4 regions of the Plantactinospora sp. WMMC1484 genome follow, and region 4 is predicted to be linked to each of the others. Evidence: riboswitches for the same ligand, from Rfam matches in the RefSeq annotation. Region 4 holds a riboswitch; each other region holds the start of a gene.
The links. Region 4 has a riboswitch for cobalamin ahead of ACN28C_RS32485 (ribonucleoside-diphosphate reductase subunit alpha). Riboswitches for the same ligand answer to the same signal wherever they lie in the genome.
Positions count from the first base shown of each region.

Region 1: another riboswitch for cobalamin. It lies ahead of ACN28C_RS24950 (CbtB domain-containing protein); the one in region 4 lies ahead of ACN28C_RS32485 (ribonucleoside-diphosphate reductase subunit alpha).
Region 2: another riboswitch for cobalamin. It lies ahead of ACN28C_RS33510 (acyl-CoA thioesterase); the one in region 4 lies ahead of ACN28C_RS32485 (ribonucleoside-diphosphate reductase subunit alpha).
Region 3: another riboswitch for cobalamin. It lies ahead of metE (5-methyltetrahydropteroyltriglutamate--homocysteine S-methyltransferase); the one in region 4 lies ahead of ACN28C_RS32485 (ribonucleoside-diphosphate reductase subunit alpha).

Region 1 covers NZ_CP186055.1:5,740,672-5,748,122, reverse strand. Annotated here, with positions in the region: gene ACN28C_RS24965 (precorrin-2 C(20)-methyltransferase) at 1-134, shown strand, start outside; gene ACN28C_RS24960 (hypothetical protein) at 293-640, shown strand; gene ACN28C_RS24955 (cobalt-precorrin-6A reductase) at 652-1,440, opposite strand; cobalamin riboswitch at 1,620-1,748, shown strand; gene ACN28C_RS24950 (CbtB domain-containing protein) at 1,782-1,985, shown strand; gene ACN28C_RS24945 (CbtA family protein) at 1,999-2,865, shown strand; gene ACN28C_RS24940 (histidine phosphatase family protein) at 2,862-3,488, shown strand; gene ACN28C_RS24935 (rhamnogalacturonan lyase) at 3,725-6,052, shown strand; gene ACN28C_RS24930 (DUF5954 family protein) at 6,931-7,451, opposite strand, start outside.
Region 2 covers NZ_CP186055.1:7,826,461-7,833,911, forward strand. Annotated here, with positions in the region: gene ACN28C_RS33495 (hypothetical protein) at 1-379, opposite strand, end outside; gene ACN28C_RS33500 (peptidase) at 433-1,473, opposite strand; gene ACN28C_RS33505 (LysE family translocator) at 1,861-2,502, opposite strand; gene ACN28C_RS33510 (acyl-CoA thioesterase) at 2,499-3,008, opposite strand; cobalamin riboswitch at 3,148-3,367, opposite strand; gene ACN28C_RS33515 (ECF transporter S component) at 3,573-4,382, opposite strand; gene ACN28C_RS33520 (ABC transporter ATP-binding protein) at 4,379-5,998, opposite strand; gene ACN28C_RS33525 (CbiQ family ECF transporter T component) at 5,995-7,131, opposite strand; gene ACN28C_RS33530 (hypothetical protein) at 7,178-7,451, opposite strand, start outside.
Region 3 covers NZ_CP186055.1:7,815,773-7,823,223, forward strand. Annotated here, with positions in the region: gene ACN28C_RS33455 (helix-turn-helix domain-containing protein) at 1-353, shown strand, start outside; gene ACN28C_RS33460 (transposase) at 666-1,076, shown strand; gene ACN28C_RS33465 (hypothetical protein) at 2,103-2,231, shown strand; partial or broken gene ACN28C_RS33470 (glycine hydroxymethyltransferase) at 3,260-3,475, opposite strand; gene metE (5-methyltetrahydropteroyltriglutamate--homocysteine S-methyltransferase) at 3,528-5,765, opposite strand; cobalamin riboswitch at 5,883-6,094, opposite strand; gene ACN28C_RS33480 (hypothetical protein) at 6,205-6,531, shown strand; gene ACN28C_RS33485 (ribonucleotide-diphosphate reductase subunit beta) at 6,509-7,451, opposite strand, start outside.
Region 4 covers NZ_CP186055.1:7,562,845-7,570,295, reverse strand. Annotated here, with positions in the region: gene ACN28C_RS32495 (FtsK/SpoIIIE domain-containing protein) at 1-3,138, opposite strand, end outside; gene ACN28C_RS32490 (hypothetical protein) at 3,138-4,466, opposite strand; cobalamin riboswitch at 4,777-4,984, shown strand; gene ACN28C_RS32485 (ribonucleoside-diphosphate reductase subunit alpha) at 5,115-7,451, shown strand, end outside.

The sequences.
Region 1 (7,451 bases), 1.8 Mb from region 4:
TGCCGCTGGCCGACCTCGACCCAGCCGAGGTCGACATGCGCTGCCTCCTGATCGTCGGTTCCTCCACCACCCGATGGGACCGGCGCGCCGACGGCTCGACCGTCGTCTGGACGCCCCGCAGCTATCCGGGCTGACCGCCGGCACGGCCCCGGGCCCACCCGCTCGTCGAGCTGAGTTTCGTCGAGCTGAGTCCGGTGCTCGTCGGGGTGAATCCGGATTGAAGCTGGCCGGGGCGAGGCTGTGTCGACCGCACCTTCGACGGGGGGGTGTCGAGCCGGAAGGAGAGCTGGGGATGGTCCGGAGAGGATTGATGACGGTCGTGGCGTTGGGCGGGCTGCTCGTGGCCGGGCTGGCGGCCGGCGGACCAGCCGTGGCGGCTGTGCCGGCGGCCGGGGTCGAGCGGGCTGTGCCGGCGGCCGGGGTCGAGCGGGCCGTGCCGGCCGCCGGAGCCGAGCGGGCCGTGACGGCGGACGAGTGGGTGGGTCCGATCGACCAGTGGACGACGTTCCCGTTCGAGGATGGCTGGGAGATCTGCAACCGGACGGGGCAGATCGGGGTGGCCTTCGGGGCGTACAAGGCGTACGAGTGCCGCGACAACGGCTGGTGGACCACCTACCTGTACGTCCAGTACTACCCGTGATCCGCGCAGCGTCACCGGGCGGTCTGCGGGGACCGCCCGGCGCCGGGCCGGGCCGGCGGCAGCGCCGTCTCCAGCCAGGCGAGCGCCGCGGTGACCTCGGTGACCATCGCCGGCAGCGGGACCGGGGCCGGCCGGTCCACCAGCACCACGGGCAGCCCCAGGTCGCGGGCGGCAGCCAGCTTCGCCGCCGTGTACGCGCCGCCGCTGTCCTTGCTCACCAATACGTCGATCCGGTGCGTCACCAGCAGTTCCCGTTCCGCCGCGACCTCGTACGGGCCCCGGTCGCGCAGCACCGTCACGTTGCCCGGCAGGGGCATCGCCGGATCGTCGACCACCCGCACCAGCAGCCAGTTTCCGGTCAGGTGCAGGAAGGCGTCCAGGCCCTGCCGGCCGGTGGTGACGAAGGCCCGGCGGCCCAGCCGGGGCACGAGGGCCGCCGCGGCGGCGAGATCCGGCACCCGGTGCCAGTGGTCCCCGGGGCCCGCCGTCCAGCCGGGACGCTCCAACCGCAGGTACGGCACCCCGGTCGCCCCGGCCGCCTCGACCGCCGACACCCGCATCCGGGCCGCGTACGGATGGGTGGCGTCCACCAGGGCGTCGACCCGGTGCTCGGTCAGCCATCGGGTGAGTCCGGCCGGCCCGCCGAACCCGCCGATCCGGACCTGTCCGGCCGGCAGCCGGGGATCGGCGACCCGGCCGGCCAGCGAGGAGACCACCACCGTGCCGGGGCGGTCGACCAGTGCGGCGGCCAGATCCCGCGCCTCGGCCGTGCCGCCCAGCAGCAGCACCCGGGTCGTCACGGCGCGACCGTATCGGCCGCTCCGGCCTGGGACAACCGGGCGGCCGTCGGCTCGTGACCTCCACCACCTCCGTTACCGCCGTGCCGGGCGACGCTGTTCCCGGTCCCCGTGCGCCGGCCCGCACCGCGCGGTGGCCGGCGGACGCACCGGTTGACCGGCGGGTACGGCCCGGATACCGTCAACTTGCCATCTGCGGCGGTGTGAGGGAAGCCGGTGCAAGTCCGGCGCGGTCGCGCCACTGTGAGCGGTCCGGGGCGATGCCTCGGGTGCCGCGAGCCAGGACGCTCGGCCGTCGCAGCCTGTCGAAGGGGACGCGTCATCCCCGAGGAGGTCCCACGCGCATGTCCAGCCCCACTCCGGCCCGGCCGCTCGCCCACCCGGCGGTCTCCGCCCGGCTACTGTGGACGGCGCTCGCCGTCGTCGCCGTGCTCGCCCTGCTCACCTACCTGGTCGCGTTCGACCAGGGGGCCGTCTCCCGCAGCGGGATGTTCCTGCACGAGTTGATGCACGACGGCCGGCACCTGCTCGGCGTACCCTGCCACTGATCGGGCGACCGCCGTGCCGAACTTCTTCGCACTGCTGCTGCGTGGCCTGCTCGCAGGTCTGGTCGCCGGTCTGGTCGCCGGGACCTTCGCCTACGTCGCGGGCGAGCCGCGGGTCGACGCCGCGATCGCCATCGAGGAACAGGCGGCCGCTTCCGAGCCCGGGGCCGGGGGCGACCATCACGCCGAGGACGAGGCGCTGGTCAGCCGCGACGGGCAGCGGGCCGGCCTCTTCCTGGCCACCGGCCTCTTCGGTGCCGCGATGGGGGGCCTGCTCGCCATCGGGTACGTCCTGCTCCGCCGCCGGCTGCGGACCGCCGACGACGGCCAAGCGGCGCTGCTGCTCGCCGGTGCGGCACTGCTCGGCGCCGTGATCGTGCCGTTCGGCAAGTATCCGGCGAACCCACCGGCCGTCGGTAACCCGGACACCATCAACCAGCGCACCGGCAGCTACCTGCTGTTGGTGCTCCTCGGCCTGGTGGCCGTCTGGGCCGCCGCCCTCGGCCACCGCTCGGTCCGCCCGTCCGCGCCGTACGGGCTGCGGGCCGCGGCGGCGGTCGGCGGGTTCCTGCTGGTCACGGCGGTCGCGTACACCGTGCTGCCGTCCTTTTCGGAGGTGCCGGACGACTTCCCGGCCACCCTGCTCTGGGAGTTCCGGATCGCCTCGCTCGGCACCCAGGTGGTGCTCTGGACCGGTATCGGGCTGCTCTTCGCCATCCTGGTCGGCCGGGGTGGCCGGACCTTCCGGTCGGCGGGCCGGGACGGGCCGGCCGTCGACGGCGGCTCGACCGTCGGGGACGGGCCGGCCGTCGAGGGCGGCTCGACCGGACCGGGGCGGCCCGCCGGGATGCCGGAGGGGGCGGACGCGCCGGCAGGGCGGTGAGCCGGACCAGCCTGCACCTGGTCGCCCACGCGCACACCGCCGCCCTGCGCCGCGCGGTCTTCGGCGGCGGTGACGAGGGGCTGGACTTCGGGGGCCTGCGGGCGGCCCGCGCACTGGCCCCGGCCGGGCCGGGGCGGCCCGGGCCGTTCGGCCGGGTCGACACCTGCCTGAGCACCCCGGCCGAGGCGGGCCGGCAGACCGCGTACGCGCTGGGTCTGCGCCCCGTCGCGGAGCCGGCGCTGGCCGACTGTGACTACGGCCGGTGGACCGGGCGTCCGCTGACCGAGGTCGTCACCGGTGAGCCGGAGGCGCTGCGGAACTGGCTCACGGAGCCGCAGGCGGCGCCGCACGGCGGTGAGTCCGTCGCCATGCTGCTGGAGCGGATAGACCGCTGGTTGGCCGGGCAACTCGACCGGGGCGGCCGGCTCGTCGCCGTCACCCATCCGGTGGTGCTCCGCGCCGCGCTGGTCCGGGCGCTGCGGCTGCCCGCCGCCACCTTCTGGCGGCTGGACGTGGCTCCGCTGGCGGTCGTCCGGCTGGCCGGGGACGGGCAGGACTGGCGGCTCCGGCTGACCGCCGCCGTCCCCGAACCGGAGGATCTCGTCCCCGACGGAGCGAGATAGCGGCAGGCGCTGGCGACCCTCGGCCGCCGGCCGGCACCGGGCGGCCCGGCCGACCCGGTTAGCGCCGTCAGGCTTCGGACACCGCGCCCGGCGGCCCGGCGGTCGTCCGCTATCGGCCACCGGCCCCGCCTTGACAAGCTCGCGTGGCATCCACAATCCTCGGTTGATTGTATCGTTTCAGCCCCGGTCGCACCCTCGCCCACCACAGACCGGGTCGTATGCATATTTGGAGACCCATGAGTTCTCGAACCAGGGGAAAGCGCATTCTCGCAACCCTGTCCCGGGCCGCCGTCGCGGGCGTCTCGGTGACCGCGTTGCTGCTCGGCACCCCGGCCGCCGTCGCCGCCCAGCCGAGCGGTTCCGGCCACCGTCCGGCCGGACCGCGCCTCGAACGCCTTGACCGCGGCCTGGTCGCGGTCGCCACCACCGACGGCGTCTTCCTGAGCTGGCGGCTGCTGGGTGCCGAGGCCACCGGACGCGGCAGCACCGGCCTGACCGGAGCCGACTTCCACGTCTACCGGAACGGACGGCGGATCGCGACCGTCACCGACAGCACCAACTACCTCGACCGCGCCGGCACGGCCAACGCGAAATACCAGGTCGCGGCCGTGCTCCGTGGCCGGCCGGCTGGCCGGAGCGCACCGGTCTCACCGTGGGCCGACGGCCATCGGGACCTGCCGCTGCGTAAACCCGCCGACGGGGTGACCCCGACCGGTGAGACCTACACCTACTCGGCGAACGACCTCAGCGTCGGTGACGTCGACGGCGACGGGCAGTACGAGTACGTCGTCAAGTGGGACCCGTCGAACTCCAAGGACGTCTCCCAGGTCGGCTACACCGGCGAGGTCTACATCGACACCTACGAGCTCGACGGCACCCTGCTGCACCGCGTCTCGCTCGGCGTCAACATCCGGGCCGGTGCGCACTACACGCAGTTCCTGGTCTACGACTTCGACGGCGACGGCCGCGCCGAGATGATGTTCAAGACCGCTCCCGGCACCAAGGTCACCCGGTACGACCGTCGTGGCCGGGCCGTCTCCGAGCGGTACATCACGATGCCCCGCGAGGACGTGCGGGCCGGATACTCGCACAGCGACGACTACCGGCTCAGCCCGGAGGAGTACCGGCAGAAGCTGGTCGACCTCTTCCTCGGCTGGCACCGGCATCCGGAGGTGGTGGCCGGACGCTGGCCGGCAACCCTGGAGGAGGCCTTCGGTATCGCGCCGGCGTACAGTTACCCGCTCGCCCGGCCCGACGCCGAGGCGCTGGTCGACTACTTCATCGACGTGTACGCACCGGCCCGGAGCAGCCGTAACGCGCTCCGGTCGTTCCAGGGTTTCATCGTGGACGGTCCGGAATACCTCACCGTCTTCGACGGATCGACCGGCCGCGAGCTGCAGACCATCCACTACAAGCCCGGCCGGCACGACGACGGGCTGATGTGGGGCGACTACGCGATGAGCCGGATCGAGCCGGGCAACCGGGTCGACCGGTTCCTGGCCGGCGTGGCGTACCTGGACGGCCGCCACCCGTCGGCGATCTTCGCCCGGGGCTACTACACCAGGGCTACCCTGGTCGCCTACCGCTGGGACGGCCGGCGGCTGCGCGAGGACTGGTACGTCGACAGCGGCTGGGTGCCGATGACCAACCCGTTCAACGACGGCCCGCACGGCCGGGAGGGGACCGACCCGGAGCACGGCACCCTGACCACCCAGGGCGCGCACTCGCTGAGCGTCGCCGACGTGGACGCCGACGGCAAGCAGGAGATCATCTACGGCAGCGCCACCATCGACCACGACGGCAGCCTGCTCTACAGCTCCTACGGGGTCCTGCCACCCGGCAGCGCCGATCCGGGCGCGCGGGCCAAGCTCGGGCACGGCGACGCGATGCACGTCACCGACATCGACCCGGCCCGGCCCGGGCTGGAGATCTTCATGGTGCACGAGGGCGCGAGCTGGGCGCCGTACGGCTACGCGCTGCGGGACGCCGAGACCGGCGAGGTGATCTACGGCGGTTACACCGGGGTCGACACCGGGCGCGGCATGGTCGGCGACGTGGTGCCGGAGGAGCCGGGGTTGGAGACCTGGGCGACGGTCGTCGGTGGCCAGCCGGACGGGCCGGGTCTGCGTACCGCCGACGGTGAACTGCTGAGCACGGTGATCCCGGGGACGAACCAGAGCATCAGGTGGGCGGCGGACATGACCACCCAGATCGTCAACGGTGCCGGGGACGTCACCCCGAGCATCGACGACTGGCGGCGCGGCCGGCTGCTCACCGCCGAGGGCACCCGGACCAACAACGGTACGAAGGGCAACCCCGGGCTGGTCGCCGACATTCTCGGCGACTGGCGCGAGGAGCTGCTGACCCGGACCCTGGACAGCTCGGCAATCCGGATCCACCTGAGCACCGAACTGACCGACCGCAAGCTCTACACCCTGATGCACGATCCGCAGTACCGGGTCGAGGTGGCCCGGCAGCAGACCACCTACAACCAGCCGTCGTACCCGAGCTTCTACCTCGGCTCGGACCTCGACTGGTCCCGGGTGCCGCTGCCGCGTCGCTGACCGGCACCCGAAAAGCACCGGGGAAGACCGGCCGGAGCAGGCGGGACCCGGCGCCGCACGGCGGCGCCGGGTCCCGGCGTGCCGGGGCCGGGCGCGGTGTCCCGAGACGACAGGGCGCCGGATCCGGCAGGCCCGGGAACCGGACGGTGGAGGCGCGGCTCGTCCCCGGTGGAGGTGGTCCACGATGCGCGCCCGTCGCACCCTCGCCGCCGTCGCCGCGACCCTGGTCGGGCTGGCCGGCACCCTGCTCCTCGCACCGGCACCCGCCCTGGCCGGCAACTGGGCGGTCACGCTGCTGGATCCGCTGCCGGAGCGGCTGGAGCCGGGTCGCGCCTACACGGTCGGTCTCTGGGTGCTCCAGCACGGCTTCCATCCGTTCGAGGGTGAGCTCGGACCCGTCGCGCTGCGGCTCGTCGATCGCGACGGCGAGTCGGTGTCGTTCCCGGCGGCGGTGCTGCCGGAGCCGGCCCATTACGCCGCGGCCGTCGCGGTCCCGCATCCCGGCGTCTGGACGGTGGTGGCCGAGCAGGGCGGGTTCCCCGACTACCATGTCGGGACGCTGACCGTCCCCGGCGGGCTGGCGGTGCTCGGTGTGCCGGCACCGCTGCGACCGGTCGAGACCGCGAAACACTGGCCCGGCCCGATCCGACCGCCGGCGGTCCAGGTCGACCAGGACCGGAACCCGTTCAGCGTGCTGACCGGAGCGGCGGCGGAGGGGAGCGGTATGGCGGCGGAGGGAAGCGGTGCGGCCGTGCCGGCCGGATCCCGGGTGGCGCCGGAACCGGCCGCCGACACCTCGCGGCGGAGCATGCTTGTCGCCGGCACGCTGTTGGCGGCGGCGCTCGTCGGACTCGGGCTCGTCGCGGCGCGTCGGCGGCTCAGTCCAGTTCGGGCAGCAGGCCCTGTTCCCGCAGTTGCTGACAGTGCAGCTCCGGTGGTGGTTCCGGATCCCGGTCGGACGGACGGGGTCCCTCCGGGCCGTCCGGACCGATCCGGACGAACCGCTCGACCCGGGTCACCCGGCAGCGCACACCCTTGATCTCGAACTCGTCGGTGCGGGGCGCCTCGAACTCCTCCAGCGCCCTGGTGTAGGCGGCGCTGATCTCCTCCAGTGTGGCGTCCTCGTGCGGGACTACGTCGCTGAACCGGAAGGCCGCGGAGTCCCGGGCCGCCTGTGGCGTGGGGTAGGTGGCGGACGACCGGGGCTGCCAGGTCTGGTCCAGATACTCGCCGATGGTGAAGACGACCGGCAGCAGCACCACGTTCGGATGGGTGACCAGTGCCCGGCGCGAGTCGGCCCGTACGTCGTCGGCGACGATCCCGGCCTTGTAGAAGGCGGGCGCCATCTCGATCCGCAACAGCCCGTCGGAGAGGCCGGTGGTGGCGGCCGGATCGATGA
Region 2 (7,451 bases), 260 kb from region 4:
CGGGGTTGTAGCTGGTGGCGCCGAGGGTGCTGTAGGACCAGCTGCCGCCGGGTGGGGCGTGCCAGTAGGACCAGTAGGCGGTGGCCGGCGGTGTGTTGACGCACGGTTCGGCGGCCGGTAGCGGTCGTCCGTTGATGCGGCAGATGAACGCGAGACCCCAGCGTTGGGTGCCGGTGACGGTGTAGCCGGCGCCTTGCAGGGCGGCCAGGCCGGTCGGTGGGTCGCCGAGGTAGCAGGCGGTCTGCACGCCAAGACCGAACGCGGTGAAGTCGACGACGACGGTGACCCCGGTGCCGGGGCTGCACGCGGCGGCGTGCGCCGGGCGGGGCGTCGGGTCGGCGGCGACCAGCCCGGCCGCGACGACGATGATGGCGATCAGTGCGGCGATGTGGCGGCGGATCGGGATAGGCACTGGTGGACCTCCCATGGTGGTCATCGGTGCGGACACGCCAGGGTCGGGGCGACCGGGTGGGAGCCGGCGGCGGACAGGGTGGCGAAGCCGCTGCCTGCCAGTCCGGGGACGGCTTGGGCGGTGGCGCGGGTCGCGGTGGCGGGGTCGTACCCGCCGTCTGTGTAGGCGATCGCGCCCCGGTTCGCCGTAGGGGCGGTGCAGCCCTGCTGGAGGCTGGTCAGGTACTGGCGAGCCTCCAACCACGGCACTGCCCGGCCGGCGGCAGCGAGCGCCTGGGCGGCCAGTCCGGTGCTGTTGGCGTTGGCCACCCCGTTCGCGGTGAACGACCCGTCGTCGGCCTGCACGGAGACCAGCCATCGAGCCGCCGCCTGAGCGACGAGGGGACGGTCGGCGGCGAGGAGTGCCTGGATCGCCAGTGCGGTGGCGTCCACGTCGCTGACGCAGGTGGCCTGGGCGAATAGCAGGGGAAAGCCGCCGTCGGGGCAGCGGGCGCCGGCCAGGAAGGCCACCGCCGCCGGGGGTGCTCCGCCCGCCCGGTCGAGTGCCAGCACCGCGAATGACTGGCTGAACATATTGCTGAAGTCGCCGAAGGCGGACCGGTCGGTGAACCTACCGGTTGGTGCCATCAGGGTGTGCAGGCGGGCGATCAGGTCGACACCGCCGAACGCTGCCGGATTCAGGCCGCGGACCTGTGCACCGAGGGCGAGTTTGGCGGTCGCTCCGGCGTACGCCTCGGTGCCGTCGCCGATGTAGCCGGTGGTGACCGCCGGTTGCGCCAACCAGGCGGTGGCGCTGGCGGCGTTCGTGTCGGCGACCTTCGCGGCGGCGAAGGCGAAGATCGCGTCGAGGGTGAGTCCCTGGTCGGGGTAGGCGACGCCGTCGAAGACGACCTCGAACCGTTCGCCGTCGACCATCTGGCGCGCGAGCCATCCTGCGGCGGCGTCGACACGGTTGAGGGTGGATTGCGCGGCGGCCGGTGGGGCGACAGCTATGCACAGGGTGAGAGTGGCGAGTACGCCGGTGACGAGGGTGCGGCTGCGGTGTCGGAGGAGGGCGGCCATCAATCGGTGCCTTTCCGGCCCGACGGTCGACGCGACCCGGGACCGCTCCCGGGCGGCTCCGACCCGTGGGCCACGACGGGTGGGGGAACCTTGCGGTACATCGATGGGTACTCGGGCTCGCGGCGTGTGTTCGCCGCCTACCGTTGCGGGCCAGCGCCGGCTTGTACCGGACTTCCCCCATCGACGCACAGGTATCATGATGTTGCAGTCAGTGTGGCCATCCGGGCTCGTGTCGTCAACGGCCGTCCTGCTGAGACTCTCCGGGCATGCGACCCTCCGGGCAGCCGAAGTCACGGATCTGCCTGTGCGGGCACGCTCTTCGGCTGGCCGCTCATACTGGCGCCCTGTCGGCGGTTGTCGGGGCGCCGGCGTGGGTCGTCGGGCGGGTTATCCGATGGCAAGGTGTACACCGATGCCGAAGAAGGCCACGGCGCTGATTCGATGCAACAGGCGGGCGGGCCGGCCGGTGGTCAGCCTGCCGGCAAGTCGGCCGGTGACCAGCCCGAGTGCGATGTCGAGGGCGAGTTGTACGGCGACGAAGACGGCGCCCAGGACCAGGAGTTGGGCGGTGACGTGGCCTCGGTTCAGGTCGACGAACTGGGGCAGGAACGCGATCGTGAAGAGGATCATCTTCGGGTTGAGCAGGTTGGTCAGCAGGCCACGACCGGCCGCCTTGACCAGACCGATCGTTGCCGGTGCCGCGTCCTGCCGGGCGGTCCGGGGATTCGCCGGTCGGCGCAGGGCCAGCAGTCCGAGGGTGATCAGGTAGGCGGCTCCGGCGTACCGGATCGTCGCGTACAGGGTCGGTGAGTTGGCGATCACGACGGAGAGCCCGGCGATCGCGACGGCCACGTGGATGATCTCGCCGACGGCGACGCCGGCCGCGGCGGCGACGCTGGCCCGGGTGCCGTAGCGGACGGCGTTGGCCAGCACGTACAGCATGTCCGGGCCAGGGGTGAGCATGAACAGGGTGATCACGGCGAGGTAGCCAACGAGGGTTCCGGCCGGCACGTACCCGAACTCGCTCACGCCAGGCCGGCCTGGCTGGCGAGGGCGCGGCGGAGCGTCAGGCGGTGCTCGCGGCGGATCTGCGCCTCCTGGTAGCGGCGGCGATCGTCGTCGGTCTCCGGCGACAGTGCAGGTACCGGTCGGGGTTGGCCGTTGTCGTCGATGGCGACCATCACCAGGTGGGCCGTGGCGACCAGGGTGGGTGGGACGGCGCGGTCCCACCGGTCGGCGGTGACGGTGACGGCGATCTCCATCGAGGACCGGCCGGCCCAGGTGATCCGGGCGTCCACGTGCACGACGTCGCCGACGCGTACCGCCTGGAGGAAGGCGGTTTCGTCGATGGCGGCGGTGACGGCCGGGCCTTCGGAGTGGCGGGCGGCGACCACGCCGGCGACGGCGTCGATCAGGTTCAGGATCCGGCCGCCGTGCACGGTGCCCATCAGGTTGGTGTGGTGCTGGTCCATGATCTGCGACAGGGTCAGCTGCGATGCGGACGGTGGGCGGCTGGGCAGAATCGTGTCGCGCACGGGTTGTCCCCCGAAGGTGGTCGTGACCTGCGGCAGGAAGGACAGACCACACCGACCGTCGGGCGCCGTGGTAGGCGGTACCGGACGGGTACGCGGTCCGCCCGGCCCACCCGCGAGGCCGGCGGCAGCACACACCCGGTCGGTGTGTGCGGCGCGGGCAGGTCTTCGGACTCGCGGGCACGTCCGGACTGGGGTCCGGTCTCCTACTGGCCGTCGCTTCCCAGGCGCGGGTGCGCCCAGTGCCGTTGACGGCGGTCGTTCCTGCTCACCGCTGCGGGGCAGTCCCGGATTCTCACCGGGTTCCCTCTTACGACGCCCCGCCTGCACGGACGGGGCGAACCAGCGCTGACGCCGATGATAGCCGCCGCCGTCCCACTGTGTGGAAGGCAGAAGCGTCCTGCAACGCGGAAGTGTGCGGATCGTCTCACCAGCGCGGCGCAGGCCGGGTCGGCTCACAGCGCGGCGCAGGCCGGGCACGGGTACACCGCTGTCGCCGCGTCGGGACGGCCGGATTGCGTGACCCGCGGCTCGCGGGCGTCGTTTGGTGCTCGGGCGGAGGCGTCGTCATGCTCCACGGTCGGCGCCCCGCCTGGCGGGCTCGAAGCTGGGTGTGGTGTGGAAGTTCGCTCGGCGGGCGGCGCGGCGGAAGGCACCGAGGACCGCCGGGCCGGTGAGGGTGACGAGGATCGCGGTGGTGACGGCGCGGCCGGTGTCCCAGCCGAGCGAGGTGACGGTGAAGAAGGCGAAGTATCGCTGGAACTGTTCGAGCAGGGGCAGGCCGGGTTGGTAGGCGATGGAGCTGGCGGGGTCGAGGGAGAACGGCCAGAAGGACAGGTTGAGCATGAACCCGAACAGGTAGCCGCTGACCGCCGAATAGCAGGCCAGCAGCGCGATCTCCGCCTTGCCGCTTGCTTTGGGTAGTAGGCCGGCGAGCATGCCGACCCAGGCGCAGCCGAACATCTGGTACGGCATCCACGGTCCGACGCCGCCGGTGAGGAGGGCGGAGGCGAACAGAGAGGTGCAGCCGAGCGCGAACCCGAAGCCGGGGCCGAAGACCCGTCCGGCGAGGACGAGGACGAAGAAGACGGTTTCGATGCCGGCGGTGCCGGCGCCGAGGGGGCGTAGTGCGGCGTTGATCGCGGAGAGGACGCCGAGCATGGCGAGGGCTTTGGCGTCGATGCGCCGGTCGGCGATCTCGGCGAAGACGACGGCGAGGACGAGGACGAGCAGGGCGCCGAACATCAGCGGTGGGGTCTCGGCGGCGCCGAACGTGCCGGGGGCGACGACGAACGGCCACAGGAAGGCGACGAGGCCCACGAACGACGCCATCACGATCGTCGCGGTCGCCCGGGCCGGAACCTGTACGGCGGTCACGGCTGCGCCTGGGGTGTGTCGAGGGCGGCGGCGACCTGGCCGACGGTGAGGTACGGCAGCGGGGCGAGGATCTTCGTGATCTGTGGGGCGAAGGTCGGTGAGGCGGTCAGGACCGTCGGTGCGGGGCCGTCGGTGACGATGTCGCCGTCGGCCATGACGACGACCCGGTCGGCGGCGGCGGTGGCGAACTCGACGTCGTGGGTGGCCACGACGACCGCGTGCCCCTGGATGGCGAGTTGGTTCAGGGTGCGGACCAGGGCGGCTTTGGCCGTGTAGTCGAGTCCTCGGGTCGGTTCGTCGAGCAGTACCACCCGGGGTGTGACGGCGAGTTGGATGGCCAGGACCAGCGCCAGCTGCTGTCCGGCGGACAGGTCGCGGGGATGTGCGGCGTCGGCGATGCCGGGCGTGAGGTCGTCGAGGAGCCGTCGGGCGGTTCCCGGGGTGGCGCCGTCGCGGTCGGCCTGGTCGAGTTCGGCGCCGACGCTGTCGAGGTAGAGCAGGTCGGTGGCGGTCTGCGGCACCAGCCCGACCAGCCGACGGGCCTCGACCGGGGTGACCTTGGCCGGGTCGGAACCACCCGTGCGGATCGTGCCGCCGGCGCGGCGGCCGGCGCCCTGCAACGCCCACAGCAGGGACGACTTGCCCGATCCGTTGCGGCCCATCAACGCCACCACCTCACCGGCCCGCAGGTCGAGGGTGGCGCCGCGAACGGCGACGACCGGGCCGTGCCGGACCACCACTCCCCTGGCGGTCAGCGTCACCTCGCCGTCGGCGCATGCGGGACGGTGTGGGACCGGTGGTGTGGCGGGTAGCCGCTGCCGCAGGGTGGGAGTGTGTCGGCGGGCGTCGCGGACGGACAGCGGTGGCGGTGCCCACCCGGCGAGGCGGCCGAGGTGCACGATCGGTGGGGCGACGGTGCTGTCGGCCAGCAGGGTGGCCGGATCGCCGTGCCGGGCGGTGCCGTCACCGCCCAGCAGGACGAGGCGGTCGGCGTACGGGATGACGCGTTCGAGGCGGTGTTCGGCGAGGACGACGGTGATCCCGAGGTCGTGCACGAGGCGGGTGATCGTGGCAAGGACGTCCTCGGCGCTGGTCGGGTCGAGCGCCGAGGTGGGTTCGTCGAGGACGAGTACCCGGGGGTGGGCGGTGAGGGCGGCGCCGATCGCGACCCGCTGCTGCTGGCCGCCGGAGAGTTCGTGCAGGCCCCGGTGGCGCAGGTCGGCGAGGCCGAGCAGGTCGAGCGTCTCCTCGACCCGGGTCCGCATCACCGTCGGGGTGAGGGCGAGTTGTTCCATTCCGTAGGCGAGTTCCTCCTCGACGGTGTCGGTGACGAACCCGGCGACCGGGTCCTGTCCGACGACGCCGACGAGTTCGGCGAACTCGCGCGGTGGGTGCTCGGCGGTGGACCGGTCGGCGACGGTGACCCGGCCGGTGAGGGTGCCGCCGGTGAAGTGCGGGACGAGGCCGTTGATCGCGCCGAGGAGGGTGGACTTGCCGGATCCGGTGTGCCCGACGACCAGGCACAGTTCACCCTCGTCGATCGTGAGGGTGACGTCGCGCAGCGCCGGTCGAGGGCTGTCGGCGTAGGTGATGCTGACGTGGTCGAAGCGAATCACGGGTGGGCTCCGGCGGCGGGAACGGCGATCGGTCTGGGCCGTGGTGGTGGGGGTGCGGCGAACGCGGCGAGCGCCGCGAGGAGGATCGCGGCGGTGGGTAGCAGCGGCAGGGTCGGCCACGCCAGCGGGTACAGGCCGGGGTTCAGCTCGGCGGGGTCGTAGCCGGTCCCGGCGGTGAGGACGACGGCGGCGGCGATGCCGCAGCCGGCGACGACCCATTCCGGCCACTGCCAGGGGTCAGGGCGGTAGCGGCTGCGGGAGACCCGCCGCCCGCCGACGGCCAGGCCGGTGACGCTGAGGACGATGCCGGTGGCCAGGGCGCCGAGGCTGACGGGGCGGGGCACGCTCGGGTCGAGCAGGCCGTAGACGCCGATGCACAGGCCGGCCATGCCGGTGAGCATCAGGGCGCCGGTGAGGCGCCGGGAGGTGCGGGTGGCGGTGCCGGTCCGGCCGTAGCCACGGGAGTCCATCGCGGCAGCCAGCCGTAGCGACCGGTCCAAGGCGTCGTGCAGCACCGGCAACGCGATCGCGCGTACCGCCCGCAGACCACGGGAGCGGCCGGCACGAAGTCGGCGGGCCCGGGCGACCCGCTGCACGCTCTCCACCAGCTGCGGTGCGACGCTGAGCGCGACGGTGACGGCCACGCCGAGTTCGTAGAGCGCGCCGGGCAGCACCTTCAGGGCACGTTTCGGGTTGGCGAGGCTGTTCGCGGCGCCGATGCAGCAGAGCAGGCAGGCGAGCCGGAGCCCGTCCAGCGCGGCCGAGAGGGTCGCCTCCAGCGACACCGGGCCACCGATCTGGATCCCGGCATACCAGTCGGGGGTCGGCACATGCGGCAGCCGGAACAGGATGTGGTCCTCGGGGGTGACGCCGGTGGCGAAGACGATCCGGAACACGACCCGGATGACGATGACCGACAGCGCGAGGATCAGGTAGTAGTGGAACGCCCTGGCCCAGGGCGCGTCGGTGCGCCGGGCGGTGACCACGAAGCCGAGTACGGCGAAGATGAGGGCCAGCAGCAGCGGGTTGCTGGTGCGGCTGGCCGCGGTGGCCAGGGCGAGTGCCCACAGCCACCAGGCGACCGGATGCAGCCCTCGGGGCAGCCGCGCGGCGCGAAGACTCGCCGTGTTCACGCCGGGCCGGGCGCCACGCGCGGCCGCGTGCTGAACCGAGCGCGGGTCACGGTGCCGGTTCCACCGGTGGCGCGGCGTCCGGGCCGGTACGGCGGCGACGCCAGCCGAGTACCGCGCCGCCGCTCCCGAGCAGCGCGAGTACGCCGAGGGTGATCAGCAGCGGGCCGGCCGAGCCACGGTCGGCGGGTGCGGCCCGGGTGGGGACGGCGTCGACCACCGTCGGGCCGCCGCTGCCCCCGGTGTCGGTCGGCCCGGCGCCGCCGTTCGAGGCCGTCGGGCTCGGTGCGCCGGACGGCCACACCGTGGCGGGCGGGGTCGCG
Region 3 (7,451 bases), 250 kb from region 4:
CCCGCGAAATTCAGACGTTCTCCGCGCGGGTGAGGCTGCTGGAAGACCGGCTCCTCCGTTGGCAGATGAAGGTCGGGGACACGGTCATCGGACCGGCGGTCGCGCCGGCGGGGGAACTGGAGCCGCACCCGTTCGGCGCCGTGTTCCAGATGCTGGTGGAGATGCGCGGCCTGTCGCGGGGCGAGGTGGCCTTGCGGACCGGGCGAGCCCAGGCGACGATCATGAAGCTCCGTCACGGAGCCCTGGTTCCCGAACGGGCGCTGATCGAGGAGCTGGCGCGGGCGTTGAACGTGCCGGCAGCGAATCTCGCCCTCATCGCCGGAGTGGACTCGGCCGACCCGGGCCGGGCATAGGCGTTTGAGGCCTCGATCAGCGCTCAGCGAGCAGCGAAATGCGGCCGTTCCAGGATGTCATCTATGTGGTGTGGGGCATCGCGGACGTCTCGGCTTAAGGCGAAGTTTACGAGTACGGTGTAGGGCGTTTCGTGCCCCAGCCCGGGATGTTGACCTCGCCTGAGCTGCGGTTCGACGCGGTACGAGAACGAGGACAGCGACCGTCGATGATGGACGGTTGCGTGGCCTGACCATGACGCAGCGGTGGCTGCCGGATAGAGGGCAGACGCCCCCAGCGATGGCGGGTGCTGTTCGACGACCTGATGTTGACGGTTGGGCAGCGTTTCCGCAGGCCCGAGCCGCGTCGCCGGGCGCGTGACTTCGTCGGGCCTGTTGGCACCGCCGCTGCGGAAGAACCGCTGGATTATCGCCGAGCACGCCGGGGATGCGGGCCTGGACGGGATGCAGGGACTGCTGCCCCGGGTGACGTGGGACGACGCCGAGGTTCGTGCCGATGTCCGCGAGTTCGTCGGTGACCAGCTCGGTGATGTCGATGCCGTGCTGATCATCGACGAGATGGGTGATGTGAAGAAGCGCCGGCACACCGTGAGTGTGCAGCGGCAGCACTCGGAAAGGGCCGGGGAAGATCGAGAACTGCCAGGTCGCCGTGCGCCTAGTCTATGCTGCCGAGGGTGCTCACGCGATGCTCAACCCGGCCCTCTACCTGCCGAAATCCTGGCGTGAAGATCCGCAGCTACCACATACCGGCCGACCAGATCGAACGCTTGCTCGACAGGGAATTCAATGGTCGGGTGGCAGGGAGGCGCCTCACCTGCCGGCTCCCTCAGATTCGGGCGTGACAGTCTCCCGTCACCCGGCTCTTGTCACCCCTGGTCCCCAGAAGCCGCGGGTCCAACGCCAGTGGGCGCGCGCTCGTCGCACCACAGGCGTCGGCGCACCCAAACAGCAGCTCAGGCGGAGCCGACAAGCGAGCATGCCAGCACACATTCGATGTGGTGCGGTGCCTCGCCGACGGTTCCGAGGCCGGCGAACTTCGACGAGCCGGACGGGCCAACGGGCTGACGCAGCCACTACGACCAGGGAAATCGCTCCGAATAGAAGCAAGGCTCGCGGCTGCCTGGTCATGCTCCGACCACTGAAGCAGGCCGCTTGAAGACGCCAACAGCCTTCACGTAGTGAGACGATGTGAGACGCGAGGCCAGCGGCATTCACAAGCATCGCTTGAAAATGCCGCTGACCTGCGATTTCGGGTGGAGCCGAGGGGACTCGAACCCCTGACCCCCACACTGCCAGTGAACCGGCCAGCCTGCCGGGGTCTGTCAGACGATGCCGGTTCGTGCCGAACATGCAGGTCACTGGCCCAGTCGGAGTCCGGACCGTACCGTCCTTCGCCGGGGCTTGTCAGACCGTCCGTGAGACGGTTGTGAGATATCACGGCCATCCGGCCCTGGAGGGGCGCTGGAGATCAACAACCAGCGCACCTCCCTCTTTTGTGGTCCGACTCACAGAACTAACAGACGACTGGTTCCGGCGAAGCGCTCGCGGAGAAGCTCGGCGGTGGCGTGGTGTACCTCAAGGCGGAGCCCTTCGAGCCGAAGCACGATGACGCAACCGAGAACCCGCCGGAGCATCTGCTTAGCCTCGCAGCAAGGTCGGTCGTGTCTCTGTCGCGTTCGCGGTGAACGGCCTTGTTCACTTCTGGGAACAGGAGGCGCTCGCGACGGACGAGCGGCAAACAGTGTGAACAGGGTGCGCTCGCGGTTCCCCGCCCCACACAGCAACCTCGACGACGGCCCGGACCGGCTCAGCGACCAGGAACGGGCACGCCTCCCCGACGAACTGGCGAACAAGCTGCTGGCCATACGCCGGAATTCCTAGCTACCAAGACCAGCTCACCGGCCGCACGCAAGCAGGTAGCCGAGCAGTTCCTCATCCCGCAGGGCGGCGGGTGCAGCCTGCCAGCACAATCTCCGAGACGAGCTGTACGCGTCTCATCGGCGCCTTGCCACGACAGTCAAACAACCCTCCGCCCAGCTGTAGCGACCGGTCGTGTCGCTCCAGAGCGATGCTGCGGGTGAGGCGTCACCAGGCGTTACCAGGCGTTACCAGGCGTTACCGCGACCGGCGTTGTCATGTCGGAAGCCTGGAACCGCGACTCTTCGCCGGCACCACTTCTTTCGATGAACATCGATACGGGTGGGCCGAGCGCAGAGACTTCAAGGTCGTCAAACCGTAGAGGCCAGGAGCAACGTCCGTTCACTTGCTCACGTAGTGCTGTGCCGCAGAACACGGAACAACGCTCCTGCGGAAGCCGAACCCAAGAGCGCGGAGGGAACAGCGGAGCGCGCAGCGAACAGGTGCTGCGGGGTCTCACCCGGTCGAACAGCGACGGCCCAAGGTAAAGAGCCGTCGGGATGCCCGCCGGCGGTGTGTCCGCGACCGTCGAGGACGAGCCGCGCGCCCTCGGCCAGACCGCAGGCGATGTGAATGGTGGCCCGGCGGCAGGCCGCATTGATGACCAGGGAGCCCGAAGGCGGCGTCCGGGTCGTGCCCGGCCCCGACTTGCAGGGCACGGACCCGGTCGGCGGGGCGCCCGACCAGCGCGTCGGCGTGGCCTCCCGATCGACACCGCCATCGAGACCGCCATGCAGCGTTGCCCGGCAGGCCGCACCGCGGCGCCGACCAGGGGCGTCGAGAACCTAGTCGAGGTCGGCATCGGGCATCACCACAGCATGGTTCTTCGCACCGCCGAGGCACTGCGCCCGTTTGCCGTGAGCCGTGGCGGTGGCTCACACGTCGTGCGCGGCGGTCGTGAAGCCGACGAAACCCACCGCCAGCACCCGGGGGTCGGTCAGCAGTGGCGCGTCGGTATCGCCGTCTCCGTTGACCACGTTGCAGAACCCGGGCCGACGCCCGACGGTGCCATCGGCGTACTTGTCGGACAGCCAGTTACCCACCTCCAGCAGCACGGCCGGCGAGGCGTAGTCCTTCTTGGCGATTAGTTTCAGTAACTCGCGCTGATCGTCAAGTTCCTAGATGATCGCGTCGGCGATGCGCGGTTCGACGGCGCGGACCGCCTCGATCGCAAAGCGAGAAGCGCCTGATTCGACGTTCAATGTCACTCCCGAATCAGGCCGGGCGGGCTCTCCGGAAAGCCCGCCCGGCGCGGCGATGTCAGTTTCCGCGGACCTCGGCGGCAGCGGCGACCAGGTGTCGCAGCGACGCCTCGACTTCGGGGTAGCCGCGGGTCTTCAGTCCGCAGTCGGGGTTGACCCAGAGCCGCTGGGCCGGGACGGCGGCGACCGCCCGGCGCAGCGCCTCGACCACCTCGTCGTGGGACGGGACCCGGGGCGAGTGGATGTCCCACACCCCGGGGCCGACGCCCCGGCGGTAGCCGATCGCGGCGAGGTCGTCGAGGACCTCCATCTTCGACCGGGACGCCTCGATGCTTGTCACGTCGGCGTCGAGGGCGTCGATCGCGGTGATGACCTCGCCGAACTCGGAGTAACACAGGTGGGTGTGGATCTGGGTGTCGTCGGCGACGCCGCTGGTCGCCAGCCGGAAGGCGCCGACCGCCCAGTCGAGGTACGCCTTCTGGTCGGCCTTGCGCAGGGGCAGGGTTTCGCGCAGGGCCGGCTCGTCGACCTGGATGACCCGGATGCCGGCGGTCTCCAGGTCGTGGCACTCGTCGCGCAGGGCGAGCGCGACCTGGTCAGCGGTGTCGGCCAGGGGCTGGTCGGTGCGGACGAACGACCAGGCCAGGATGGTGACCGGACCGGTGAGCATCCCCTTGACCGGCTTGCTCGTGAGCGACTGGGCGTAGGTGGACCACTCGACGGTCATCGGCGCCTTGCGGGCGACGTCGCCGTAGATGATCGGCGGGCGTACGCAGCGGGAGCCGTACGACTGCACCCAGCCGTGTTTGGGTGCGGCGAACCCGTTCAGTTGTTCGCCGAAGTACTGGACCATGTCGTTGCGTTCCGGTTCGCCGTGCACGAGCACGTTTAGGCCAAGCCGCTCCTGGAGCCGGATGACGTGCTCGACCTCGGCGCGCATCCGCTGGACGTAGCCGGCGTCGTCGAGCCGGCCGGCCCGGTGCTCGGCGCGAGCCTTGCGCAGCTCGTCGGTTTGCGGGAACGACCCGATCGTGGTGGTCGGAAGCTGCGGCAGTCCCAGCCGCTGCTGCTGGACGGCGGCCCGGTCGGCGTAGTCACCGCGCTGCCGGTCCGCCGGGGTGAGCGCGACCAGCCGGGCCCGGACGTCGTCGTGCCGCCAGGCCGCCGGGGTGGGCGGCTGGGGCTCGGGCAGGTGGGTGGTGCCGTCGCGCAGCGCGCGGCCGAGCAGGACGACCTCGTCGACCTTCTGCCGGGCGAACGCGAGCCGGGCGTACAGATCCGGGTCGAGACGGGTCTCGACGGACAGGTCGACCGGCACGTGCAGCAAAGAGCAGGAGGTGGAGACGGCGACGTGGTCGGCGAGCGCGGTGACGGTCGCTCCGGTGGCGATGGCCGCGCGCAGGTCGGTACGCCAGACGTTGTGGCCGTCGACCAGGCCTGCCACGATCGTCTTGCCGCGTAGCGGGCCGGCCGCGGCGAGCCGTCCCAGGTTGCCCGGTCCGGCGACCAGGTCAAGGCCGACCGCCTCGACCGGGGTGTCCAGCAGGGCCGGCAGGGCGTCGCCGAGCTCGCCGAAGTAGGTGGCCACGAAGATCCGTGGCCGGTGTCCGAGTTCGCCGAGCCGGCTGTAGGCGCGGCGCAGAGCCTCGATCTCCTCGGGGCTGCGGTCGGCGACGTAGCCGGGTTCGTCGAGCTGCACCCACGCCACGCCGGCCTCGGCGAGTGCGGAGAGGATCTCGGCGTACGTCTCGACCAGGTCATCGATTCGGGCGAACGGATCGGCGCCCTTGGCCAGCAGCAGGAACGTGGCCGGGCCGACCAGCACCGGTCGGGTGGTGATGTTCAGCGCGCGGGCCTCGGCGTACTCGCCCAGCGCCTTGGCCGGGTTCGCGGTGAACTCGGTGTCCGGGTCGATCTCCGGCACCAGGTAGTGGTAGTTGGTGTCGAACCACTTCGTCAGCTCGAGCGCCGGCTCGGCGTCCACGCCGCGGGCCATCGCGAAGTAGGTGTCCAGCGCGGGAAGGCCGAGCCGGGCGAACCGGGCCGGGATCGCGCCGACGGCGACGGCGGTGTCGAGCATCTGGTCGTAGTAGGAGAAGGTGTTCGACGGGATCGCGTCGAGGCGGGCGTTGGCCAGGGTCCGCCAGACCTCGGCCCGCAGCCCGGCGGCGGTCTTCTCCAAGGCTTCGGCATCAATGCCGCCGGCCCAGTATGCCTCGACGGCTTTCTTCAACTCGCGGTTGGCGCCGATGCGCGGGTAGCCGAGCACGGTGCTCTGGCCGAATGCGGTGCTCATGACAGGGGGTCCTTCCCTCGAAGTGCCCGGCGGACACGGGAGGGGGAAGGCAGGGTACGCGTGAGGTACCGGCTTCCGCCCTGGCCCTCCCGAGAGGCCGCCGGCGGCGCACACCGGGCGGTGTGCGCAGCGCTGGCAGGTCTTCGGACTCGTGGGCATGACACAAGGTCGCCTACTGGCCGTCGCTTCCCAGACCTTCCGGTCCAGTGCTTCGTTGACGGCGGTCGTTCCCACTCACCGCTGCGGGGCAGTCCCGGTCTTCCACCGGGTTCCCTCTTGCGACGTCCCATCCTGGCGGGGTGGGACGAACCAGCACCGCCCGCCATCGTACGGGCCTGATGGTCGTATCCGCGCCAGGCTGTCCGACGTACGGGACCGGTGTCTGGGCGTTGCGTGGTTGACTTGTCGTCCGATATTCGTCCGCACGGGAAGGTGCCGCATGGGCCGAAAGATCGACAAGCGCGCCGTGGTTGTCGATGGCCGGGAAATGATCGCAGTCTCGCCCGCGGATTTCGAACGCCTCGACGCGTCCCGCCGGCAGGTGGGTGCCCGGGCCGCCCGGGCCATGCGGCTGCACCAGCAGTTGCGGGACGCCGAGGACCGTCTCGCGCATATCCGCGCCATCGTCACCGCAAACCGGCCCGCGGACTGTGTCTGTGACCGGGTCGCCGCTGTCCTGGGCGGCGGCGACAGCACCGCCCAGGACAGCGACCCGGCTCAGCCGGCCGAAAATCGTCGCCGGATCAGAAATCGTCGTCGAAGCTGACCGAACCGGTCACCCCGACCTGATAGGCCGACACCCGCCGCTCGAAGAAGTTCGACAGCTCCTGCACGTCCTGTAGCTCCATGAACGCGAACGGGTTACGGCTGCCGTACACCGGCTCGATGCCGAGCATGGCCAGCCGCCGGTCGGCGACGTACTGGAGGTATTCCCGCATCTCGGCCAGGGACATCCCGGAGACGCCCTGTTCGAGCAGGTCGGCGGCGAACTGCACCTCACACTCCACCGCCTCGGCCAGCATCTCCCTGACCTGCTGTTCCAACTCGGCGTCGAAGAGGTCCGGCTCCTCGGCGCGTACGGCGTCGACCACGTCGAAGGCGAACGCCATGTGCATGGACTCGTCCCGGAACACCCAGTTGGTGCCCGAGGCGAGGCCGTGCAGCACCCCCCGGGAGCGCAGGAAGTACACGTACGCGAAGGCGCCGTAGAAGAAGAGTCCCTCGATGCAGGCGGCGAAGCAGATCAGGTTGAGCAGGAACGCCCGCCGGTCCTCGCGGGTCTTCAGCTCCCGCAGTTCGAAGACCGAGTCGATCCACCTGAAGCAGAACTCTGCCTTCCGGGCGATCGACGGGATGTTCTCCACCGCCGCGAACGCCTCGAACCGTTCCTTCTCGTCCGGAACGTAGGTGTCCAGCAGGTTCAGGTAGAACTGGACGTGCACCGCCTCCTCGAACAGCTGCCGGGATAGATAGAGGCGGCCCTCCGGGGAGTTGACGTGCTGATAGAGGTTGAGCACCAGGTTGTTGGCGACGATCGTGTCGCCGGTGGCGAAGAACGCGACCAACCGGGACACCAGGTGCTGCTCGGCGGATGAGAGCTTGGCCAGGTCGGCGAGGTCGGAGTGCAGGTCGACCTCCTCGACGGTCCAGGTGTTCTTGATCGCGTCCTTGAACCGGTCGAAGAAC
Region 4 (7,451 bases):
CCGGCCGGTCCGGGAGGCGCCCAGCACGTAGAGATGTCCGAGCGTGCCGAGGTCACAGGTCAACACCGGCTGGCTCTGCTGCTCGGGCAGGTCGGCGAGCGCGTACGGCACCGGCGGCAGACCGGGACCGGCCCGGGACTCCGGCGGGGTGAGGTCGTCCAGCAGCACCACCGGCGGCAGCGGTGGCAGCCAGGGGCTCCGCTGCCGCTCACAGCCGGTTTCGCGGGCGGCGGCGTCGATCGCGTCCACCAGCACGTCCAGGTCGGTGGCGGCCAACTCGTCCGGTGCGGTGCCGGCGTGTGTCGGCTCCACAGGCGGCGGCAACGCCCGGCCCAGCCGGGACCAGGGCAGTTCCGTGGCGTTCACCGGGGCGGTCGGCCGCGACTCGGGCGGCTCGGAGTCGGCACCCTGGTACACCGCGCCGACGTACCCGGTCTGGAAGGGCACGGTGGAGCGGTGGGCGAGCCGGGCGAGCGCCCGGCCGGGGGTGGCCACCGGGATCATCGCGGCATCCGGTACGTCGATCACGTCGGAGCTTTCCATCGGGTCGGTGACCCGCAACGCGATCCGCAGGTTGGTGTTGGCCCGGATGTCGGTGGTCACCACGCCGCCGGGACGCTGGGTGGCCAGGATCAGGTGGATGCCGAGCGACCGACCCCGCTGGGCGATGCTGACCAGGCCGGGGATGAAGTCCGGCACCTCCCGGGCGAGGGTGGCGAACTCGTCGATGACCAGCACCAGCCGGGGCACCGCCGGCAGCGAGGGGTCGCGGCCACGCATCACCCGGTACTGGACGAGGTCCTTGGCGGCGACCTCGGCCAGGATCTCCTCACGGCGGCGCAGCTCCGCGCCGAGCGACTCCAGCGCCCGGACCACGAGCGCACTGTCCAGGTCGGTGACCATGCCGAGGGTGTGCGGCAGGCGTACGCAACTGTGGAACGCGCTGCCGCCCTTGTAGTCGACGAGCACGAAGGTCAACTCGTCCGGGCGGTTCACCGTGGCCAGCGAGACCACCATCGTCTGCAGCAGCTCGGACTTGCCGGCGCCGGTGGTGCCGGCGATCAACGCGTGCGGCCCGTCCCGGACCAGGTCGAGGGTGACCGTTCCGTCGAAGCCGCTGCCGATCACGAAGCTGGTGGACGCGGGTTGCCGGGACCAGCGCTCGGCCAGTTCGGCACCGTCCGGCGGGTCGGCCGCCAACAGGTCCAGCAGCCGGCTGCGATCGGGCAGTCCGGCGGTCTCGTCCGGGGTGACGTCCCGCAGTGGGGCCATGGCCCGGGCCACCCGGTCACACCACCGCGGGGTGACGAGGTCCGGTCGTACTCCGGTGGCCTCGGGCACGCCGGTCTGCCGTACGGTCAGCCCGTCCGCGTCGGCCCGCAGCACCGCGGTGCACTCCTCCGGCAGCAGCCGCTCCTCGGCGTCGATACAGATCGCGAAGACCCGCACCGCCGGCCCTTCGGTGAGCACCTGCACCATGCCGGAGACGTCGCGCAGCCGGCGTGCCCCGTCGACGACGAGCAGCACGTCGGGTTCGCTGAACATGACCTGGCCGAGCTGCGACCCCCGGGCCCTGGTCCGGGCGGTGACCAACGAGACCAGTTCACCGATCCGGTTCGCCACCGTCTCCGGGTCGTTGCCGACAAGCGTGTAGGGCCGCCCGGCCGGGACACCGTCCTCGGGCGGCCGGGCGTGCGGCAGCCACCGCACCCAGCTCCACCGCTCCTCCCCGCTCGGCTCCGTCAGCACGCGGATCTGCAGGTCGCGCGGGCTGTGCAGGGCGGCGGCCTGGAGGACGAGCCAGCGTGCCGTCGCGTACGTGGTCTCCGCCTCGCCGGCCAGGCCGACCACCTGGCGGTCGACCAGGTCCACGGTGACCGGCGCGTCCGGCACGGTCCAGCGCAGGTGCCGGTCCGGGTCGCTGCGGGCCGGGTCCTCCACGTCGATGAGCGACGGCTGGTCCATCGTGCCGACCCGCAGCACCAGGTGGTCGGGGTCGCGGCGGCGCCGCTCCCACAGCCGCCGCCCGGGACCGACGGCGGTGTGCAGGACGGTGGCCGGGTCGGGGGACGCCTCGCACCGGGCCAGCCGTTCCTCGGCGACCGCCGCCGTCAGCTCCCGGAGCATCCGGGCCCGTTTACGGAGGTACTCGGCGAGATCCTTCCGGTACCGCTTGCGGCCGCTGCGCCGGTCGGTGTACCAGTTCGACAGTGCCAGCACCGGGCTGAGCACCATGATCAGCAGGAAGAAGTACGAGCGGAAGAGGAAGACGAAGGCCAGGCCCAGCACCATCGGGGCGAGGATCATCAGCAGCGGGATCGGTCGGCGGGTCGGTTTGACCGGCGGGGTGGGCAGCCGGCGCCGGGCGAAGAGCAGCGGTGGCACGATCCGGGGCGGCCGGTTGAAGTCCAGCACCGGTACGTCCACGGCCGGTGTCACCGCGGCGTCCGGCGCCGGGCGCGGCACCAGCCGCAGCAGGCTCTCACCCACCGCCAGGTCCACCCCGGGCGGCCAACGGCGGGCACCGTCGTGCCGTGGCGCCCAGGTGTCGGTCCCGTCCTCCGCCTCGTCCTCCGTCCCGTCCCGTCCCTGCCCGGCCGCGGGCCCCGCCGGCCGCGACCGCTCCGAGTGGTCCGGGTGTCCGGGCGGACCCTCCTGCTCGGTCTGGGCCGGGGGTTGCGGCGCCGCCAGGCGTACCTCCGGACCAGCGGTGGCCAGCCAGGCGCGACCCTGGTCGTCGACGCTGAGCCGCGCGGCGTGCGCGGGCACCCCGCTGCCGCCCGGGTCGATCGCGGAGCCCGGCGCCGAGCCGATGTCGTGACAGCCCAGGCCGACCGGCCAGATCCGTCCGGCGCCGGGGCCGCCGACGCCGTGCACCTCCAGCCAGTGGGTCCGGAGGTCGCCCGGCAGGTCACGTACCCCACCGGCCGGCGCCGGCCCGCCGTCACCGAGCCGGACCCCGGCGACCAGCCCGGCCCGGCTCACCGTCCAGGTCGGATCCAGCCGGGCCCCGTCCAGATACCACTCGCCGGCTGCGCCGTCCTGCTCGGTGACCGCACCGACCGGCGTCCGCACCCCGAGGTCCAGCGCGACGTCCCGGTCGGCGTCGGCGGAGACGACGGTCAACAACAGGCGCATCAGCGGTCTCCGCCACGTCCGGCGGGCTCGACGCCGGAGTGGACCATCGGCCGTCGCTGCTCGTGCGTCTGCTCGATCAGGTCGTCGTTGGTGCCGGGCGGAGCCGGTGTGCCGGGCGGTGGTGGCGCGGCCGGCACGGCGGGCGACGCCGCGACGACCGGACGGGCGTCGGGCGGGATCGCCGGTCCTGCCGGTCCTGCCGGTCCTGCCGGTCCCGCTGGTTCCGCCGGGAAGGAGGAGGCCGCGCCGGGGGCTACGGATCCCGGAGAGTTCTCCTCGGCCCAGGCCGGTGCCGGTGCGGTCGTGCGCGCGGACCGCCGGGCGGGCCGCAGGCACCGGGCCAGCGGCGCGGAGTCCGCGTCGATGCGCAGTTCCGGTGCGATCACCCGCCCGGCCAGGTCGACCCGCAGCCGCCAGCGTGATCCGGGCAGGTAACCGGCGACCAGGACCAGCAGCCCAGGATCGTCGGCGACCAGGGTGGCGAGCTGCGCTGCCGCCGGCGGATCGGGCCGCCGGCAGACCAGGACGGTACGTCCGGCCGGCTCCGCCGAGCGCCGGGCGAGAGGCGGCCGCGCGAGAGTCGTCAGGGCCTCGGCGATCGGCATCCGGTCGGTGCCGGCCGCCGCCAGACCGTCGCCGGGTTCCGCCGCGATGACCAGGCGCTGCACGCCGTGCCCGTCGGTCAGGGCCGACAGCTGGACGACCAGCGCGGACACCAGTCGCTCCGCCGGTGTCGGGGCACCGTGCACCGACACGATGCCGGGGCAGCGGGCGAGATCCAGCAGGACCAGCGTGTTGGCCCGGACGCCCACGGCGATCGGCAGCGGGTCGCCGGTCGCGGGCCCGTGGACCGGTGGCAGCGGCGCGCGGGCCCGCCAGCTGCGCGCCGTGGTGACCTGCCACGAGGATTCCGCCGCCGGTAGCGGCACGTCCGGCCCCGCACCGGCGAGCCGCACGCCGAGTTCTCCCGGGCCCAACAGCACCAGGTACGGCCAGAAGTCGTCCCGGTCGGCCAGTGCCGATCGCGCCGACACGATCCCGGCTCGGGCCGCCGGCACCGGCCCCGAGCCGGCGAAGCAGTCGTTGACCACCCGCATGCCGCGCCGGAGGCGGACGAAGCCGACGATCGGCGCCACCAGGTCCCGCGCCGCGCCGACGACGCCGCGCCGGATGCGCCGTCCGGTGCCCCGCAGGCCGTATCGGCGGTCGAACCACCGCAGCAGGACCACCAGCAGGATCAGCACTTCCAGGACCGTGAGTACGGCCAGCAGCGTCTGCCGGTTGGTGTCCAGGAAGCGGCCGAGGCCGCTGAAGGACGGCGCGTTCAACCGTGCTCCTCCCTCACCCGTAGCGCGCCAGGGGCGGCACGGTCGTGTCCTGATGTTAACTGTGGGTGGACGGCCGTCCTGGTGGCCGAGATCCAACCGGGAGCGTCAGATCCGCAGTTCAGGCTGCGCGCCCAGAGGGCGGACCCGTGACCATATCCAGCCGATGAACTCTTGGTGACGATCCGCCGGTGTCGAGGGGCGCCCCCGGCACCCGCTCCACCGTGACCTCGGCCCACCTGGCCGATGTGATCTTCCACCGCGACACGCCCGACACAGCATCTGGTGTTTCCTCGTTCGGTCGCGCCCATATATGGTGCTGCTCGCAGCTGGTTCGACTACCGATGCTCGGTAGCCGAGGCAAGAGGGAACCCGGTGCGAATCCGGGACTGCCCCGCAGCGGTGAGTGGGAACGACCGCCGTCAACGAAGCACTGGACCCTCGGGTCCGGGAAGCGACGGCCAGTAGGCACGAGTACGACGCCCGCGAGTCCGAAGACCTGCCAGCGCGCCGCACGCGACGTGTGCGGCGGTCGAAGGCCGCGCGGGACGGCCGACGCCATCAGCCGGACCGTCGGCAGCTGTGCCGAAGGTGCCCGGTGGCGTCCTCCCGCGCGCCGACGACCTCTTGGACAGGCGTGAGGAGGGGGACATGACCGCGACGCGCGAAGAGGTTGTGCCGGACCGGGCGGTGCCGGAGCAGCGCCGGCAGGTGATGCAGGTCCGCAAGCGCAACGGCGACACCGAGCCGGTGGACGTCAACAAGATCGTCAGGGCGGTGGAGCGGTGGGTCGCCGACCTGGGCGAGGTGGATCCGCTCCGGGTGGCGACAAAGACGATCAGCGGTCTCTACGACGGGGCGACCACGGCAGAGCTGGACAAGTTGTCGATCCAGACGGCGGCCGAGCTGATCGGCGAGGAGCCGCAGTACTCGAAGCTCGCCGCCCGGCTGCTGGCCGCGTACGTGGACAAGGAGGTGCGCGGGCAGGGGGTGGCGAGCTTCAGCCAGTCCATCCGGTACGCCCACGGGCTGGGGCTGATCGGGGACGGGACGGCCGCGTTCGTGGCCCGCAACGCCCGCAAGCTCGACGACGCCGTCGACCTGGACGGTGATCGTCGGTTCGAGTACTTCGGCCTGCGTACGGTCGCGGACAGGTATCTGTTGCGGCATCCGGAGTCGCGGCTGGTGGTGGAGACGCCGCAGTACTGGCTGCTGCGGGTCGCCTGCGGGCTGTCGCAGACGCCCGGCGAGGCGATCGACCTCTACCGTCTCATGTCCAGCCTGGCGTACCTGCCGAGTTCGCCGACGCTGTTCAACTCGGGCACCCGGCACACCCAGATGTCGTCGTGTTTCCTGGTCGACTCGCCCCGGGACGAGCTCGACTCGATCTACGAGCGCTACCACCAGGTCGCGAAGCTGTCGAAGTTCTCCGGCGGGATCGGCATCTCCTGGTCCCGGGTCCGTGGTCGCGGCGCGTTGATCCGGGGCACCAACGGGCGGTCGAACGGGATCGTGCCGTTCCTGAAGACCCTCGACGCCGGGGTGGCGGCGGTGAACCAGGGCGGCCGGCGCAAGGGAGCGGCCTGCGTCTATCTGGAGCCGTGGCACCCGGACGTCGAGGAGTTTCTGGAGCTGCGGGACAACACCGGCGAGGACGCCCGGCGCACCCACAATCTCAACCTGGCGAACTGGATCCCGGACGAGTTCATGCGCCGGGTCGAGGCGGACGGCGACTGGTCGCTGATCGACCCGTCCGACGCGCCGGAGCTGCCCGACCTCTTCGGCGAGGCGTTCGACGAGGCGTACCGGGCGGCGGAGAAGAAGGCCGTCCGGACGGTGAAGGCCCGGGACCTGTACGGGCGGATGATGCGCACGCTGGCGCAGACCGGCAACGGATGGATGACGTTCAAGGACGCGTCGAACCGGCTCTCCAACCAGACCGGCTCCCCGGGCAACACGATCCATCTCTCCAACCTCTGCACCGAGATCCTGGAGGTGAACAGCGACGCCGAGACCGCCGTCTGCAACCTGGGGTCGATCAACCTGGGCGCGCACGTCACCGCCGACGGCGTGGACTGGGAGCGGCTGCGGGCCACGGTTCGCACCGCGGTGGTGTTCCTCGACCGGGTGATCGACATCAACTACTACCCGGCGGAGCAGGCGGCGGCGTCGAACCCCCGGTGGCGGCCGGTCGGGCTCGGGTTGATGGGGTTGCAGGACGCGTTCTTCACGCTTCGCCTGCCCTTCGACTCCGCACCGGCCCGGGAGCTGTCGACCCGGGTGCAGGAGGAGATCTTCCTGACCGCGCTGGAGACCTCGGCCGGGCTGGCCGAGCGGTTCGGCCCGCATCCGGCGTACCCCGAGACCCGCGCCGCCCGTGGCGAACTGCACCCGGACCTCTGGGGCGCCGAACCCGCCCAGGTGCAGCGGTGGGCGGCGCTGCGGTCGACGATCGCCGCGCACGGCCTGCGCAACTCGTTGCTCGTGGCGATCGCGCCGACCGCGACGATCGCCTCGATCGCCGGCTGCTACGAGTGCATCGAGCCGCAGGTCTCCAACCTCTTCAAGCGCGAGACCATGTCCGGCGAGTTCCTCCAGATCAACACCTACCTGGTGCGGGAGCTGAAGTCACGAGGGCTGTGGACCGCCGCGATCCGCGAGCAGATCAAGCGGGCCGAGGGCTCCGTACAGGGCATCGCCGACCTCCCCGCCGACGTACGGGAGCTGTTCCGCACCGCGTGGGAGCTGCCGCAGCGGGCCCTGGTCGACCTGGCCGCCGCCCGTGCCCCGTACATCGACCAGTCGCAGTCGCTGAACCTGTTCATGAGCGCGCCGACCCTCGGCAAGCTCTCCTCGATGTACCTGTACGCCTGGAAGTCCGGGCTGAAGACCACCTACTACCTGCGGTCGCGTCCCGCGACCCGGATCCAGCAGGCCACCGTCGCGGTCGCCCCCGTGACGCAGCCGATCGTCGCGGTGAGCGACGAC